DNA from 4 places in the Listeria immobilis genome. Region 1 is predicted to be linked to each of the others. Evidence: predicted binding sites of a transcription regulator. Region 1 holds the regulator's gene; each other region holds the start of a gene.
The links. The regulator LexA, encoded in region 1, represses DNA repair genes until DNA is damaged. The targets are predictions, from matches to a motif close to CGAACATATGTTCG.

Region 1 (4,686 bases):
ACTGGAGATTAAAGATTATTTGAATGACGGTCTGAATATTGCGGGAATTAAGAAAATGTATCAAATGCAGCAAAGAGAATCCAAAGAACCTTTAACAGATGAAGATGTTCGAAAAATACTTAGAAAAGAAATGCAACAAGCTGGCCGTTTTGTTAAGCAAGATTCAACAGGCAAACAACAATTACCAAGGTTTTAAAAAGATAAAAAGAGGTATTTACTTTATTTAGAAGTTAATATAATTAGACTATTTAGGAGGAATTTAGATTATGGCAAAATATACAAAAGAAGACATTTTCCGCTTCGCAGATGAACAAAACGTAAAATTTATTCGCTTACAGTTCACGGATATACTCGGGATTATAAAGAATGTGGAAATTCCTGTTAGCCAACTAAAGAAAGCACTAGACAATAAAATCATGTTTGATGGTTCCTCCATAGAAGGTTTTGTACGAATTGAAGAGTCTGATATGTACTTATTCCCAGACCTAGACACTTGGGTTGTATTCCCTTGGACTGCTGAAAAAGGGAAAGTTGCAAGAATGATTTGTGATATTTATAATCCTGACATGACACCATTTGCAGGAGATCCGCGTGCTAACTTAAAACGTGTACTTAAAGAAATGGAAGAGCTTGGTTTTACTGAATTTAACTTAGGACCAGAACCAGAATTTTTCCTATTCAAATTAGATGAAGATCGTCGTCCGACACTTGAGCTAAATGATAGTGGTGGTTACTTCGATTTAGCACCTACTGATTTAGGTGAAAATTGTCGTCGTGATATTGTACTTGAATTAGAAGAAATGGGCTTTGAAATTGAAGCTTCTCACCATGAAGTAGCTCCAGGTCAGCATGAAATTGACTTTAAATACGAAGATGCTATTACGGCTTGCGATAGTATTCAAACATTTAAACTAGTTGTTAAAACAATTGCTCGTAAACATGGCTTGCATGCTACATTTATGCCAAAACCATTATTTGGCGTGAATGGTTCAGGAATGCACTTCAATATGTCATTATTTACCGAAGAAGGCAATGCATTTTTCGATAAAGACGGCGAACTTGAATTAAGTCAAACAGCTTATCATTTCTTAGGTGGTATGTTAAAACATGCTCGTGGGTTTACAGCTGTTACTAATCCAACCATTAACTCGTTTAAACGTTTAGTTCCAGGTTACGAAGCACCATGTTATATCGCTTGGTCAGGTAAAAATCGTAGCCCGCTTGTACGTGTACCAAGTTCTCGTGGTTTAAGTACCCGTTTAGAATTACGTAGTGTTGACCCGTCCGCTAATCCGTATTTAGCGATGGCAGTACTATTAAAAGCTGGTTTATCTGGAATTAAAGATGAACTAACTCCTCCAGCTCCAGTTGATCGTAATATTTATGGAATGAATGAAGAAGAACGTGAAGCAACTGGGATTTATGATCTTCCGGAAAGCTTGGGCCATGCTTTAATTGAACTTGAAAAAGATGAAACAATTAGAGCTGGTTTAGGTGAACATATTTTCGAACACTTTATTGAAGCGAAAACAATTGAGTGCGATATGTTCCGTACAGCAGTTCATCCGTGGGAACGCGATCAGTATCTGGAAATCTATTAATACTAAAAATCTCGCTTCCTAATTTAGGAGGCGAGATTTTTATTTAGGATGAAAAAACACTCTGCACAAAAATATGCAGGGTGTTTACTTATGCTTTATAAAGAACATGTGGCTTTAACGGATCTCCATCGATTAACGCTGGATGTTCAAAAGTAGCTATTTTTGTTAAATTGATTTTTTTCATTACTTGTTCGGAAGGCTTATTTAAAGCAGCTGTAAAACTATATATTTCAGCTATGGATGTTTCTTCTTTTGCGAATGTCAGAGCTCTTAAGGCGCCTTCAGTGGCATATCCCTGATTCCAGGAGCTTTTTCTTAAGCGCCAACCTATTTCAATACAGGGAGTAAAGTCGGCTTCGAAAGTAGTTTTATGAAAACCAATAAAACCAATAAATTCACCGCTAGATTTTTCTTCTATAGCAAATAGTCCATAGCCAAAAGAAGTTAACTCTGCTTGATTTCTAGCTATTAAGGCGTTACTTTCTTCTTTCGTTAAAATAGAAGGAAAGTATTTCATAACGTCTTTATCCGCATTCATCACACTAAATGGGGCATAATCGCTTGGTAAATAATCTCTTGCAAGTAGTCGTTCCGTTTCAAAATAGATCAACCTAGACACCACCTGTCAAAAATAAGACTTGTTAGCGAATATCGCGATATAGACCAATCACTTTACCAAGAATAGTTACATTATTAAGGATGATTGGTTCCAATGCATCATTTTCTGGTTGCAATCTAAAATGATTAGATTCTTTATAGAAACGTTTGCAGGTTGCTTCATTTTCATCTGTCATTGCTACAACGATTTCTCCATTTATAGCAGAATTTTGTTGGCGAACAATAACTTTATCTCCGTCTAGAATTCCAGCATTAATCATGCTTTCTCCGTCAATTTCTAACATGAAGACATTTGTCTCACCAGCAGCCATATATTCAGGAAGTGGAAAATACTCATCAATATTTTCGATTGCTGTAATAGGCATACCAGCTGTTACTTTTCCGATAATGGGAATATTAACCACATTTGGCGTTTCGGCCTCGTCTTCTAAGGACAATATTTCTATTGCACGAGGTTTAGTTGGATCACGTCTAATTAATCCTTTGCCTTCAAGACGAGCAAGATGGCCATGGACAGTTGAGCTAGATGCAAGTCCAACAGCTTCACCAATTTCACGTACGGAAGGTGGATAGCCTTTTTCTTTTACTTCGGACTTTATAAATTCATATATATCTTGTTGACGTTTAGATATTTTCATGGTTTCACCTCATTGATTTAATGGTTATTTTATAATTCAAGTATAGCAAAAGAAAATCCAATATGCAAACAAAGGTTCGTTTTTTTTATTGACATATGCGAACGACTGTTCTATAATATAGAAAAGCGAACATACATTCTTTTGGAGGGATTATTAATGACTTTAAAATTATTTTGGGATAAATTCTATGTTTCTATTATATTTGTAATTACTTGTTTAGTTTTGGGGATTGTTTTGATGTGTACGGTTGTTGGAAGTAGCAGTGATTATTCAAAAGTGAATGTAGATGAAGGAGATTCACTTTGGGCATTAGCAGATCAATATGCCGGAAAAAGTGATATGGCAAAAGCGGATTTTGTATCTTGGGTGGAAAAAGAAAATAATCTAACGGACGGGCATATTAAAGCAGGAGAATCAGTGGTTATTCCAGTCCATGAAACAAAGCTATTAAATAGTGATACAAGTATTCAATTAGCAAATCAATGAGCAGGTTTTGGCTTTTATATATGATATAATGATAAGAAAGTGGTGACGATATGCTGCTTTCTTATTTTTAATATAATAAAGAAAAGGATGAAGCGCTATGTTAGAGAAAGCTAAAATAGACCGTATTAATGAACTTTCAAAAAAGAAAAAAGCAGGAACCTTAACTGCTACTGAAAAAACGGAACAAGAGAAGTTAAGAAAAGAATATATAAAATCATTTCGAACTCATATGAAAGGCACGATTGAAAATACGACGATTATTGATCCTAAGGGGAATGACGTAACGCCGCATAAAGTGAAACAAATGAGAAAGAATAATAACTAGAAATTAGTACCAAATGAACAAAAGTGCGCAAATGAACAAAAATAACAATCAATTAAGCAATTTAAAGCAATTTTTAGTTGTGTTAATTGCTTTTTAGGCTTATTATTAAAAGTAGTTAAAATTATATTGAAGAGAGGATGTTTCATTTGTTCGATAACACAGATACTTTAGCAGTGAATACAATTCGTACATTATCAATGGATGCAATTCAAAAAGCAAATTCAGGTCATCCAGGCTTACCTATGGGAGCAGCACCAATGGCTTATGCACTATGGTCTCGCGTACTAAATACCAATCCTAAGAATTCTCATTGGTTTAACCGTGATCGTTTTGTACTTTCTGCTGGACATGGTTCAATGCTTTTATATAGTTTACTACATTTAAGTGGATTTAAATTAGATTTAGAAGACTTAAAAAACTTCCGTCAATGGGAAAGTAAAACTCCAGGACACCCAGAATATCGTTATACGGATGGTGTAGATGCAACAACTGGCCCACTTGGTCAAGGGATTGCAATGGCGGTCGGTATGGCAATGGCAGAACGTCACTTAGAAGCCAAATATAATAAAGATGGCTTCCCAGTAGTAGATCATTATACTTATGCATTATGTGGAGATGGCGACTTAATGGAAGGTGTTGCTTCAGAAGCGGCTTCCTATGCAGGTCATCAACAATTAGGTAGATTAGTATTATTATATGATTCCAATGATATTTCGCTTGACGGTGATTTAGATAAATCTTTCTCTGAAAATGTAAAACAACGGTTTGAAGCATATGGTTGGGAACATTTACTAGTAAAAGATGGAAATGATACTGCAGAAATTTTAGCAGCAATCGAAAAAGCAAAACAAAATACTTCTCAACCAACGATGATTGAAGTAAAAACAGTTATTGGTTTTGGTGCTCCTAATGAAGGTACTAGCAAAGTGCATGGTGCTCCACTAGGTGAAGAAGGTATTTTAGCAGCGAAAAAAGCATATGGTTGGAATTACGAAGAAAAATTCTTTGTTCCTGAAGA
Region 2 (4,686 bases), on a different contig from region 1:
GTTGTTATTGTTTTGTCAGTAGTTCAATTTATTATTATTCAATTTGTTTGTTACGTAGGAATTTATGCACAAATGAAAGTTGGAACTGCACGCGGAACAAAACTTTTTAGTTGGGGGATTTTAACAACATTGTTATTTTCAGCCATCATTTTTATTTTTGCTACAGATAATTTTAGAACCTATTCAGCAGCAATGATTGCTTTAATTGGTTATTGTGCAGCGCTTATGATGCGTGAAATAGAAAATACGAATCCTGCAAATAAAAAGCAAAAGCGGGAGGAATAGAACGAAGAATGGAGGGATTATATGGGAATTCACCAATATTTCCAAAGTTTATCTGATTTAGAAAACATTTATCGTTGTCCGGGGAAATTTAAATATCAAGAACACTCAGTTGCTGAACATTCATATAAAGTGACTTCTATCGCCCAGTTTTTTGGAGCAGTGGAAGAGAGCGCTGGTAACGAAGTGAACTGGCGCGCATTATACGAAAAAGCATTAAATCATGATTATTCCGAATTATTCATTGGTGATATTAAAACTCCAGTAAAATATGCAACAACAGAATTACGTGAAATGCTTTCAGAAGTAGAAGAAAGTATGACAAAAAACTTTATTGAGCGGGAAATTCCTGAAACCTTTCAACCGATTTATCGGCATTTATTAAAAGAAGGAAAAGACAGCACGTTAGAAGGAAAAATCTTAGCAATCTCTGATAAAGTCGATTTATTATATGAATCTTTTGGCGAAATTCAAAAAGGAAATCCAGAAAATATTTTTGTGGAAATTTATAGTGAAGCATTAGCAACCATTTATGAGTATCGCGAAATGGAGAGCGTTAAATACTTTTTACGAGAAATTTTACCAGATATGCTTGCAGAAAAAGGAATTGAAAAAACAGAATTACCGCAGTTAACGACTGAAATAACAACAAAAGCATTGCGTGATGCATAAAATAAGAAAGAGGGGGGATTTAAGATGGATCAAATTATATCTGCGCTTATTTTCCCTTGTTTGCTCGTTATTCTTTTTGCTATAATTACTTATAATCGCTATGTAGCACTATTGCTTATGATAATTTTAATTGCTGCATCTGCAAAATTAGGTTATACGAGTTCCTATTGGTTAATTGTGATTGATGCTTTCTCGATGACAATTGGCTTTATACTTGCTACCTATATGCTAAACCGTTTAAAGAAGCGAGGCAGCGATTTTTAAAAAGCAAATAGATAGGTAGAAAAGCAAAAAAATGATAAAATAAAGAAAAGCGTAATCAACAGGTTGCGTTTTTTCTTTTAAAATAAATACGAAAATACGTTCGGTTTTTGCTAGGCTTATTAAAATATTTATGATAAAATAGATACATTAACGGATCTGAAAAAATCCGCTTTTTGCTTTGCGGGACTTTTCGTAAATGCAGTTTTTCAGAAGTCAAGATCGGACCAATATAAGATGGGGGGATTCCGAAGTGAAGGATAAATTTGAGTTAGTTTCTAAGTACAGTCCACAAGGAGATCAACCTAGGGCAATCGAACAATTAGTAACAGGCTTAAGAAAGGGCTTGAAACATCAAACTTTACTTGGGGCTACCGGTACAGGGAAAACATTTACTGTATCAAATGTGATTCAAGAAGTAAATAAGCCAACTCTTGTTATGGCTCACAATAAAACTTTAGCAGGGCAATTATACAGCGAATTTAAAGAGTTTTTTCCAAATAATGCAGTAGAATATTTTGTTAGTTATTATGATTATTACCAACCAGAAGCATACGTTCCACAGAGTGACACATATATCGAAAAAGATGCGAGTATCAATGACGAAATAGATAAGCTTCGTCACTCAGCAACTGCTGCGCTTTTTGAAAGACGAGATGTTATTATTATCGCCAGTGTATCTTGTATTTATGGTTTAGGTTCACCTATTGAGTATGGAGAAATGCTTGTTTCACTGCGAGTAGGTATGGAAATTAGTCGTGATCAACTACTTCGAAAACTAGTAGATATTCAGTATGATCGAAATGACATAGATTTTCAGCGCGGGCGTTTCCGTGTGCGCGGGGATGTGGTGGAAATCTTCCCAGCATCACGAGATGAACATTGTATGAGAGTAGAATTTTTTGGCGACGAAATTGAACGCATTAGAGAAGTAGATGCATTAACAGGCGAAATTATTGGAGAAAGAGAACATGTTTCCATTTTCCCTGCGTCTCACTTTGTTACACGACCAGATATTATGAAAAAAGCGATTGTAAATATAAAAGCAGAATTAGAAGAACGCTTAAAAGTTTTGCGAGCAGACAACAAACTACTCGAAGCGCAACGACTGGAACAGCGCACTAATTATGATTTAGAGATGATGGAAGAAATGGGCTATTGCTCAGGAATTGAAAATTATTCTCGCCATTTATCACTTCGACCTGCCGGAGTTACACCATATACGTTACTTGATTATTTCCCAGATGATTTCCAAATGGTAATTGATGAATCGCATGTAACAATGCCACAAATTCGCGGGATGTTTAATGGTGACCAAGCGAGAAAACAAATGTTAGTAGATCACGGTTTTAGACTTCCGAGTGCGCTAGATAACCGTCCCCTTCGATTAGAAGAATTTGAAAAGCATATTAATCAAATTATGTTTATCTCTGCCACACCAGGTCCATACGAACTAGAAAAAAATCCAGATGTTATTGAGCAAATCATTCGACCAACAGGATTGCTAGACCCAATAGTTGAAATTCGTCCAATTCAAGGACAAATTGATGATTTATTGGATGAAATTAATGATCGAGTAGAAAAAAATGAACGCGTGCTGATTACCACTTTAACAAAGAAAATGTCCGAGGATTTAACCAACTACCTAAAAGAAGCAGGAGTTAAAGTCCAATATCTTCATTCAGAAGTAAAAACATTAGAACGAATTGAAATTATTCGTGATTTACGACTAGGTGTTTACGATGTTATAGTCGGAATTAATTTGCTTCGTGAAGGAATTGATTTACCAGAAGTATCTCTGGTTGCCATTTTAGATGCTGACAAGGAAGGCTTTCTCCGTTCAGAACGTTCACTAATTCAAACTATGGGGCGTGCTGCACGTAACGAAAATGGTCGTGTAATCATGTATGCAGACAAAATGACAGATTCCATGCGAAATTCTATTAGCGAAACAGAACGACGCCGTGGAATCCAAATAGAATACAATGAAAAACATGGTATTACCCCAATGACCATCAAAAAAGAAATCCGTGGTATTATAGCAGCAACATCTGCCGCAGATGAAAGAGAAGCAATAAAACAACATGATTTAAGTAAAATGTCTAAGAAAGAACGCGATGTCTTCATTGAAGGTATGGAACATGAAATGAAAGAAGCAGCCAAAGCACTTGATTTTGAACGCGCTGCTGAATTGCGTGATGCTTTACTGGAAATAAAAGCGGAAGGATGAAGCAAAATTGAATAAAGATAAAATAGTAATTCAGGGTGCGAGAGCCCACAACTTAAAAAACATTGATATAGAAATCCCAAGAGATAAGTTAGTTGTTATGACTGGCTTATCTGGATCAGGAAAATCTTCGCTAGCTTTTGATACCATTTACGCGGAGGGACAAAGACGTTATGTGGAATCATTATCTGCTTATGCACGACAATTTTTAGGGCAGATGGATAAACCAGATGTGGATTTAATTGAAGGTCTTAGTCCGGCAATTTCTATTGATCAAAAAACAACAAGTCGTAATCCACGTTCTACAGTTGGGACAGTGACAGAAATTCATGACTATTTACGACTATTATTTGCACGCGTGGGACATCCAATTTGTCCTAATCATGGTATTGAAATCACATCGCAGACAATTGAACAAATGGTGGATCGTGTGCTGGAATATCCTGAAAAAACACGCATTCAAATTATGGCACCAATCGTTTCCGGAAAAAAAGGAACACATAAAAAAACAATAGAAGAAATAAAAAAAGAAGGCTATGTAAGAATTCGCGTTGATGGTGAAATATACGATATCAATGATGAAATCGAAATAGAGAAAAATAAAAAGCATTCTATCGAAATTATTATTGACCGAATTGTTATTAAAGAAGGAATTAACACTCGCTTATATGATTCCATTGAAGCGGCTCTTCGCTTAGCAGATGGTTATGCGGTTGTAGATATTATGGGCGAAAAAGAACTACTATTTAGTGAGCATTATGCCTGCCCATATTGTGGTTTTTCAGTAGGTGAATTAGAGCCAAGAATGTTCTCTTTTAACAGTCCTTTTGGTGCTTGTCCGACTTGTGATGGGTTAGGAACAAAGTTAGAAGTAGATGTGGATACCGTGATTCCTGATAGAAGCTTATCACTTAACGAAGGAGCAATTATTCCTTGGCGTCCAATCAGTTCTCAATATTATCCACAAATGCTAGCTTCAGCATGTAAAGAATTTGGTATTGATATGGATAAACCATTTGAGCAACTATCTAAAGAAGATATGGACATCATTTTGAATGGCTCTAAAGATAAAGAATTTTATTTTGAATACAAAAATGATTTTGGAATGACACGTGAAACATGGATTCCTTTTGAAGGCATATTACCGAATATTGAACGACGCTACCGAGAAACAAACTCCGACTTCACCCGGGATCAAATGGCGCAATATATGACAGATTTACCTTGCCCAACTTGTAAAGGCT
Region 3 (4,686 bases), on a different contig from region 1:
ATTCGACTCAAAGCTATGCTCGGGAAGTGGAAAGAAGTTCTGGTGAAGTTCCAGTCTCTATTCAAAAACTTTTGCCGCGCCTTCAAAATTCTGATGACACGGAAGTGTTGATGGTTACTTTACCTGAAACAACACCGGTTTATGAATCCATGCGTTTAGATGAAGATTTGGATCGGGCAAAGATTTCCCATACCTGGTGGCTGGTTAACCAAAGCATGTATGCAGCTGATACACAAAATGATGTATTAAAAGCTCGTTCTTTCAATGAATTAGAATGGATTGAAAAAGTTGCGGAGCTTTCCAATGGCAAGTTTGCTGTTGAAGAATGGCAACCAGACTTTAGCCCTGTTGGGGTATAAAATTTTTTGGCCAATACATAGAAAACTATCTATGTATTGGCTGATATTGATGATGGAGGGTTCAAATGGAAAACACAGAGAAACAAGGATTAGGTGTTTTTGAGAAGTATCTAACCTTGTGGGTAGTCATATGTATGGCACTAGGAATTTCAATCGGAAAGTTTTTACCAGTAATTCCCGCAACACTTAGCCAGTTCGAATATTACAACGTTTCTATTCCTACAGCTATCTTAATTTGGTTAATGATTTTCCCAATGATGTTGAAAATCGACTTTGGCAGTATTGTTAACGTGTCAAAAAAGCCCAAAGGATTGATTGTCACTTGCGTAACTAATTGGCTGATAAAGCCATTCACTATGTACGCGATTGCTGCTTTTTTCTTTTATGTAGTGTTTAAAAGTTGGATACCGTTAGACTTGGCAAAAGAATATGTTGCCGGAGCGGTTATTCTAGGAGCCGCCCCATGTACCGCAATGGTCTTTGTTTGGAGTCACCTCACCAAAGGTGATGCTGCCTATACTTTGGTTCAAGTAGCGGTGAATGATCTAATTATCTTAATTTTGTTTGCGCCAATTGTCGCTTTTTTACTAGGTGTTGATAATGTAGTCGTTCCAATGGCAACTTTGCTATTATCCACTGTTCTTTTCGTAGTAGTTCCCTTATTCTTAGGCTTCCTTACTCGCTCATTGATTATTAAAAGGAAAGGCTTAGCTTACTTTGAAACAGTCTTTTTAAAGAAATTTGATTCCGTAACGATCATTGGATTACTGTTGACACTAATCATTATCTTTTCTTTTCAAGGGCAGAAAATATTAGCCAATCCGCTACACATTTTATTGATTGCGATCCCTTTAACAATTCAGACATTACTTATCTTTTCAATTGCTTATGGTTGGGCAAGATTGTGGAAACTCCCCCATTCTATTGCGTCACCTGCCGGAATGATCGGTGCGAGTAATTTCTTTGAATTAGCAGTTGCGGTAGCTATTTCATTATTTGGGCTCCAGTCAGGAGCGACTTTAGCCACAGTAGTGGGTGTACTAGTAGAAGTACCAGTTATGCTTTTATTGGTTAAGATAGCCAATAATACGAAACATTGGTTTCCTAATGATACTGAACAAACAGCACGTCTTAGAGGTGAAAATATATGAAAAAAATCTATTTTCTTTGTACAGGAAACTCTTGTAGAAGTCAGATGGCTGAAGGGTATGCGCATAAGCTCTTACCAAAAAGTCAATTTGAAATTAGAAGTGCCGGAATAGAAACGCACGGTCTGAATCCAAAAGTCGTAAAAGTGATGGCTGAAGACGGGATTGATATTTCTGAACAAACGTCAGATTTGCTTGATATGAGCTATTTTAATAAAGCTGATCTAATCGTCACTCTTTGCGGGGATGCGAAAGATAAATGTCCGGTAATTCCCAAAGGGAAAGAACATTTTCATTGGAACTTATCGGACCCTGCCAAAGCATCCGGTAGTGAGGAAGAGATTTTAGCGCAGTTTAGAAAAACTAGAGACTTAATTAAAAGAAATGTTCTAGCCATAAAAAATTAGTTTCACTTTAAAAGATGCCATTAGCACTAGTCCGTAGCTGCTGGCATCTTTTTTGTGGTGTGAATAACGAGATTTTCTTGACTTAGGGGAGTAAATCAAGGTACTATAATAACGAACATGTGTTCTTTTTGGAGAAAATACTTAGTTTGATAAGGTGATTATGATGAACTTTAACTATGATTTAGAACCCACTGGTGACTATGCCTTTATCGATATGAAATCTTTTTACGCCAGCTGTGAGCTGGTAGCGCGGGGGCGCCACCCCTTAAAGGACCTTTTGGTTGTAATGAGTCAGGCGGATAATACTTCTGGTTTAATTTTGGCCAGCAGTCCGATGGCGAAGAAAGCGTTTGGAATCAGTAATGTCACAAGATCTTGGGAACTACCTACGGTAGAGGAAAATCCAATGATGAAAAAACTTATCGTAGCTCCTCCTAGAATGCGTTATTACATAGTGGAAAACCTAAAAATTCAAAAAATCGTTCGCAAGTACGCAGCGGATGAAGACATTATGTGGTACTCCATCGATGAAGGGGTTGTTGAACTAACCCACAGTTTAAACTACTTTGTACCAGACAAAAGTTTAACTAGGAAAGAAAAACTAAATATTGTCAGCCAAATGATCCAAAAAGATATCTTGAGAGAAACTGGGATTTATTCTACCGTTGGTATGTCAAACAGTAATCCCTTACTTGCTAAACTGGCGCTGGACAACGAGGCTAAAAGCACAGTAAATATGCGGGCTTCTTGGAACTATTCCGATGTAGAAACAAAGGTTTGGGCTATGCCTGAGATTAGCGACTTTTGGGGGATTGGTCACCGTATGAAGCAAAACCTGTATAATATGGGTGTCTCCACAATCTATGATTTGGCTCATGCTACGCCTTACCGATTAAAAGAAAAATTTGGGGTAATCGGTTTGCAGCTGTACCATCATGCCAATGGCATTGATCGGACAAAAATCCAAGAACGCTATGTCCCCAAGTCTGAAAATCTAGGAAACAGTCAAATTTTACCACGATACTACAAGGGTGATGAAATGCCTTTGGTGATTCGGGAAATGGCCGAACAGGTTGCTATTCGTTTGCGCCGCAGACAAGCTAAAACTTCAACGGTCAATTTATCAATTGGTTATTCTAAGGACGAATTAGAGAAAGGATTTAGCCGGCAACTAAAGATTACCCCTACTGATAACACTGACAAGTTAGCTGGACACCTATTGTATTTATTCAATAAATTTTATACCGGCTGTCTAGTTAGAAATATCGGTGTGTCTTATTCAGGACTGCTTTATCATGCAGGAAGCCAACTAAACCTGTTCGAAGAACCGGAAGAACAGATTAAAAATGAGAAGCTGGATCAAATAATGGATCAGATCAGAGAAAAGTATGGCTTTGTCTCAATTGTCCGTGCAAGTTCTACTTTAGAACACGCTAGGAGCTTGAGTCAAGCGAATTTGGTGGGAGGTCATGCTGGCGGTGCCGGTGGTTTGGATGGCTTGTAGTCACTATAAAACTGTAGAAAGAGTACCTAACCTATGAATGAACTACTTTTTATTAAAGAGAACTTCAATGTTGTTTCTATTTCATTTATGAGAAATGGTGAGATTCAGAAAAAACTGTATGATTGGTATTTACCCTATGATTACTTAGGAAAAATCCACCTTCATACGAAAGCCACGATCACTATCAATGGATGGAAAAAGAAAGTCTTCATTGCTAACCTTTCTTATCATCCAAAGGCAAAAATGTTGTACAAACCATTTCCGTTGGTTCCCAGCCAACAACCGAGTTGGCAGATTCAACTCATTTGCCAACTAATGAATTACTATGGGATTAAATACGACCGTGAAAGGATGTTCAAGGGTCTTACTACTATTGAAAATAGACCACTACGTGTTGATGTAGCTTTCCAAAAATCCAATCAGTGGCACATCATTGAGTATCACGGTACACACCATTACTTCAAACGAGGTTGCAGTACAAAGAGATTTCAAAATATCCTAAGAAACATGGAAATCAAGCGGCAGTGGTGTAGGAAAAACAACGTTCGTTATTTGGAAATTCCTTTTTTTAGACAAAATGATATTCAGGAAATGGTAGAAACTTTTTTGGAAACTCCGTTTCCTGAAGAGGTTTAGTGGAGGTGTTTAAAACATGGGAGAATCATTTATGTCTTATCATCCTGATCCACTTATTCGCGACTACGATGATCGAGGAATGGCAAAGTGGATGGGCTTTTATTTAAGTGAACATACCGCAGAAATGGATATTGAAAAAAAGGGAAGAAATACATTTTGGTCTAGGAAACCGAAGATGAGCGAAACGGAAATCTCAGAAATGCTAGAATCCTCTTATACTACCAGAGATGTTGTTGAAATTCAGCTTAGCGAGCTGAATACTGAAGGAAATGCTTATGCAGATATTATCGGAGTTGTCGAAGGTTTCAGGGACACAAGTATTTTTGTCTCACATCCAGATACTGGAATTCAAGTTATTCCCAGTAATTCAATCAATCATATTCGTATGATCAATCCAAATAAGTGGAGTGATCTTTCATGACGTTGAATGTGGAAGGTGCTGAATTTGACTACCATACTGAAAACTCAGAAAAATTGACAAAAGACTTTTTGAACTTCGTTCTGATAGATGTGCCTTTTTTTGCATTACAAGACGAACTGCTCTATTTGATGAATAAGAGAAATATTACCCGGTTTAGGATACCTAGCTATATGACAGTAGACAGTAAAGACCATATTTTTTACTTTCAACT
Region 4 (4,686 bases), on a different contig from region 1:
AATAAATCTTCCTCCCCAATATTATTTTTAGCGGATGGTTTTAAATTACTCTTTTGTTCTCTCAAAAAATCTCTATCTTGATCCGACAGAATTCCTTTGTCTTTTTGACGAAGTGGCATCACACCATCATTCATTCCAATCGCAAAAATAACTTTCATATCTAGCAACATAGCATTTTCCATATCAGATAAAACTACTTGATCTAGTGCTGGTGGTAATAGTGAAAATTCTAGTGCATCAAGTCCTGTAACAACTATTTCTATAAAGCTTGGTAAGTCAAGAGATTCTTCTCCCAAAACCTCGACAAACTCATCCAAAAGTGATGAAACAGAATTCCACGCTTGTTCATGTTCTCGCGCAAGTTCCAAATAACCACTAGCTTCTGCCACTCTTCTCCATGCCTCTAAATGCTCTACAACTTGGACTTGCTCTATATAATGGTATAGTGCTAATGCAAATTCTTGTCCTGTTTTCGCTTTAGTTAAATTTACTTCTAATGTTGAGAGTGGTATTAAAATACGATTTCGCATTTCATTAATAATATTTTGTGTGCTTAACTCTTCATCTGTTTGAGGCAAAACGTTGGTAGAAAGACCCCGGATTTTCCGATAAACCCAGTCACCTTCTTTTTCCCATTTCCATTTATTTTGAATTCCATTTTCGAGTACATAGTTTTCCAGAATATCTGATTTTCGGCGCATATCTGCTGCATCTTCCGTAACATCAAAGAAGAATTCTGTTTTTACTGCTTGGAAAATCGGCTCATATTTCCAATTAAACTGGATTGCATCTAGGCTGGAGCGAATAAACTCAATAAATGGGTGTTTAGCCATCACACGCTTCTTATCTATAAATATAGGAATATCATATGATTGCATTACTGTTTCAGCTAAAACATCATAGTCTCCTAGATTTCTGGTTAAAATTGCAATATCTTTATACCTGTAACCATTTGAGGTGAGCTTCCGAATTTCACGCGCGATTCCTTCTAATTCAGATCGTCTATTATTAGCTTGATGGATGTTTAAATTGGTTACTTTTCCTTCAAAAGCCGCAAATTTATTTTGACCCCAAGTATTAGCTAAAAACTCTAGCGAAGGCGTCCTAGCTCGCTTATTTTCACTCAGCAACTTAGCTTCTTCCACATCAATATTATTTAATTTAGCTATTTCTAATAAAGCAAGATACATTTCTGTACTCGCTTTAAACATACTATACTCTTCCAACCCTTCTCGAATATTAGGGACATTCAATGTAAGTGAAACAGTCACTTTATCGCATTTTTGCATTAATTTTTCTATAACAGCCAATTCCTGCTTAGAAAATGAATTAAATCCATCAATAATTATCTCTGTATTATTTAAATACTCACTCTCCATAATTTTTTCAGCTAAAAGGCGCAAGTAATCTTCATTTTCAAGAAATTTACCAGCTAAGAGCTCTTCATATTTTTGGTAGATAAGTGAAATATCATGCACTTTATTTGTTATACTCGTTGGTAATGTTCTTGCGCTATCTTCTAAATCATGCATTGAAATTTTTTCTTGCTTCATTTCTTTGAATAAATTGGCCAGCTCTGAATAAAAACCTTTTCTAGAAGTAGCTTTGGAGAAAACTTTTAACTCTTCTTTTTTTTCCAAAGCAGCTTTTCGAATAACCATTTCAATACCAGTCTTACTAAGAAAAGTTTTAGATAATCCACCTGTTTCTTGAAGGATTTTCCATGCTAGCCTACTGAAACTAAAAATTTGTGTGCCCATCATTCCCGCGAGATTTTCTTTATTTAAAAAATTGGTTTCCATTTGGAAAGTCATTTGATCCGGAACAATAAATATATATGTTTTCGAATTTTTTCTTATTTTTGCTCCAACTTCATTCATTAGATATGTTGTTTTACCTGTTCCTGATCTTCCTGCAATTATTTGAAATGTCATACCCTCACCACCGAACATATGTTTTTATTTAGTTTACCACATTTACGCTATCTGTACAGAACTTTTTTCAAAGGATTTTTTCTATGAAAATTTAAAAAACAGCTCAAAAAAACTAAGATAGCACTACTATCTTAGTTTTTCATATATTCTACTCAAAAGCCAGCATTTCCTGTTGGATTTTATTCATTTTTTCTGTAAGTTGGATGAATTTCGCTTCGTTCCTATTATCGAGAGCTTTATCAATTTCAGCTCTAAGTTGTTCTAATTTTCTCTCTTCTAGGAGCATCGTCAGGAAGCATTCAATAAATACATTTGTTAATTCTTTTTCCCCTTTAAGGACGCCCACCTGATTCATCAATGAATTAGAAAAATCACGCATTTCCACGACTACCACTCCTTCACTTATATTTATTACAATTAAAAAACTGTAATATGGCAAGAAAAAACAGAAAACAGCTAGAAAATACAACTTTACGAAAATCTAATGACTTGTAAATTACCATGTGCTATAATGACAAAAAATAAACTCATAACTAACTTTGATGCTTAGTTGTTACTTAAAATTATTATTTTTGATGGTAATTTTAGGTTTCTTCTTAGACATAAATACAAACATAGGAGAGTTGAATGAAATGAAAAAAGAACCAATTAGTACTCAGTTTTATGAAGTAAACCCGCACACGATGATTATTTTTCCGAAAAAATCAGGAAGTACAGTCTATTCAGAAATTTATGAAGTTGATTCATACTATACTTCTAAATTTACCCCTTTTGAGCTAATTAAAACCAGTTGTAATTTTTTCGGTTCTAGCTATGATGGTCGTAAGGAGGGAACAAAGCATCTGATTGGTGTTACTCATAAGCCACCTATCATTGTTGACCCTGTAACGTCCACATATGCATTTCCAACTGCCTCGCCTACTACCTCAGAGTGCATTTGGATTTTCCCGCAACATATTAAAGAATACCAAACAGTAGGCTATAATCACACTTTAATTAGATTTTCTAATCAACAAACTTTTGAAATTGATATGTCGTTAGCCTCTTTTAATAATCAAATTGCTAGAACTTCCATGCTACATATGAAATTTTCTCAAAAAATGCGTATGATGGAGAGCAATTTCCCTTCGATGAATATGTTTTTCCCACCTGCCACGCTTGCAGCTGAAACAAGACGTTATTACAATACAATGATTTTGGAAAATGATGACCCTACTAACTCAGACAAGCCTAAAAATTAATTAAAGAAAAACCAGATATACAAAACTACTTGTATATCTGGTTTCCTCTATTATTTCTTATTTTCAATCGCATCTGCAATTCGTTTTAACATTAATAATTCTTCTTCTGAATATGTATATGGCAACTCTAAATACCATTTCTCTAGTTCTGGATTACCAATTAGAGGAAAGGCGTTCACTGAATTTTTTTCTCGTAATCCCGCTACATCATCTAATAAGAAATCTGTTGTTGTTCCGAGTGTTTCCGCTAATTTTGCCAAAATAAAGATTGGCGGTCGGTGGTTATCATTCTCATATTTACTAATGGTTGATGCAGTTGTACCAATTTTTGCTGCCAATTGCTTTTGGGTTAATCTATTTTTCTTTCGTAAATGAATTAACTTTTCTCCAAATTCCAATATGCCCACCTCTCTTCATTTCTATTATAGCAATTTTTCGGAAAGAATTCGAGAAAACAAAAAAGAAATCGTCTTTTTTGTTTCAAAAGACGATTCCCCAATTTTATACAGTTGGTTTCTTTCGTAAAAATCCAATTAAGGCTGCACTTATTAAGGTTCCAATAACAATTGCAATAATATAGAACCATGGTTGAGACACTAAGAAAATAACGAACACTCCACCATGTGGTGCTAATACTTTAATATTTAGGAACATAACGATTGCGCCTGTAATTGCACTTCCAGCAATAAAACTCGGAATCATTCGAAGTGGATCTGCTGCCGCAAAAGGAATGGCACCTTCTGTAATAAATGATGCTCCTAGAATAGAGTTTGTCAATCCCGCATCACGTTCTTGCGCTGTAAATTTATTTTTAAAGACCCTAGTTGCGACAAAAGTAGCAAGCGGTGGAACCATCCCTGCCGCCATTGTAGCTGCCATAATTGCACTTCCGCCAGTTGCTACACTTGCAGCTAAAGTTCCTGTTGCAAAGATATAAGCGGCTTTATTGATTGGGCCACCTAAGTCTGCCGCCATCATCGCCCCAAGTAACAAGCCTAAAATAACAGCATTTGTTCCACTTAAACTATTTAAGAAATCATTTAACCATGTATTAAGAGCACTCATTGGTACATTCAATAGCAACATTAATAGACCAACAATCAAAACAGATAAAACTGGATAAAATAGAACTACTTTGATGCCATCTAATGTTTTTGGTAATTTCTTAAGTACTAATTTCACTAATTCAACAGCATAACCTGCGAGAAAACCACCTACTAACGCACCAAGGAATCCTGCTCCACCAACAGAAGCAACTCCACCTGCTACAAAACCAGCAACTAATCCTGGTCTATCCGATATACTGTAGGCAATATAACCTGCAAATACTGGAAGCATGAAACCGAATGCCACATCACCAATTTGTTTTAACAATGCTGGGATTTCATTATATGAACCTAATTTAGCAAGCTGATCTTGCGGTACTCCAATTAATTGATCCAACATAAAAGCTATCGCAATTGCAATACCTCCACCAATAACAAACGGTAGCATATGCGAAACGCCACTCA

Region 2: the regulator LexA is predicted to act here: its motif matches at 1,308-1,321, upstream of uvrB (excinuclease ABC subunit UvrB).
Region 3: the regulator LexA is predicted to act here: its motif matches at 2,027-2,040, upstream of HCJ45_RS04825 (Y-family DNA polymerase).
Region 4: the regulator LexA is predicted to act here: its motif matches at 1,946-1,959, upstream of addB (helicase-exonuclease AddAB subunit AddB).

The regions. Positions count from the first base shown of each region.
Region 1 is NZ_JAASUA010000001.1:122,298-126,983, forward strand. Features, by position in the region: gene HCJ45_RS00795 (MerR family transcriptional regulator) at 1-196, shown strand, start outside; gene glnA (type I glutamate--ammonia ligase) at 267-1,601, shown strand; gene HCJ45_RS00805 (GNAT family N-acetyltransferase) at 1,690-2,211, opposite strand; gene lexA (transcriptional repressor LexA) at 2,243-2,857, opposite strand; gene yneA (cell division suppressor protein YneA) at 3,014-3,343, shown strand; gene HCJ45_RS00820 (DUF896 domain-containing protein) at 3,441-3,668, shown strand; gene tkt (transketolase) at 3,815-4,686, shown strand, end outside.
Region 2 is NZ_JAASUA010000007.1:102,416-107,101, forward strand. Features, by position in the region: gene HCJ45_RS10435 (hypothetical protein) at 1-285, shown strand, start outside; gene HCJ45_RS10440 (HD domain-containing protein) at 307-954, shown strand; gene HCJ45_RS10445 (CsbA family protein) at 979-1,218, shown strand; gene uvrB (excinuclease ABC subunit UvrB) at 1,469-3,445, shown strand; gene uvrA (excinuclease ABC subunit UvrA) at 3,453-4,686, shown strand, end outside.
Region 3 is NZ_JAASUA010000003.1:2,543-7,228, reverse strand. Features, by position in the region: gene arsA (arsenical pump-driving ATPase) at 1-359, shown strand, start outside; gene arsB (ACR3 family arsenite efflux transporter) at 425-1,510, shown strand; gene arsC (arsenate reductase (thioredoxin)) at 1,507-1,914, shown strand; gene HCJ45_RS04825 (Y-family DNA polymerase) at 2,078-3,418, shown strand; gene HCJ45_RS04820 (hypothetical protein) at 3,452-4,054, shown strand; gene HCJ45_RS04815 (hypothetical protein) at 4,071-4,475, shown strand; gene HCJ45_RS04810 (DUF5960 family protein) at 4,472-4,686, shown strand, end outside.
Region 4 is NZ_JAASUA010000004.1:28,636-33,321, reverse strand. Features, by position in the region: gene addB (helicase-exonuclease AddAB subunit AddB) at 1-1,934, opposite strand, end outside; partial or broken gene HCJ45_RS06750 (IDEAL domain-containing protein) at 2,083-2,437, opposite strand; gene HCJ45_RS06745 (competence protein ComK) at 2,567-3,175, shown strand; gene HCJ45_RS06740 (helix-turn-helix domain-containing protein) at 3,226-3,573, opposite strand; gene HCJ45_RS06735 (PTS fructose transporter subunit IIABC) at 3,677-4,686, opposite strand, start outside.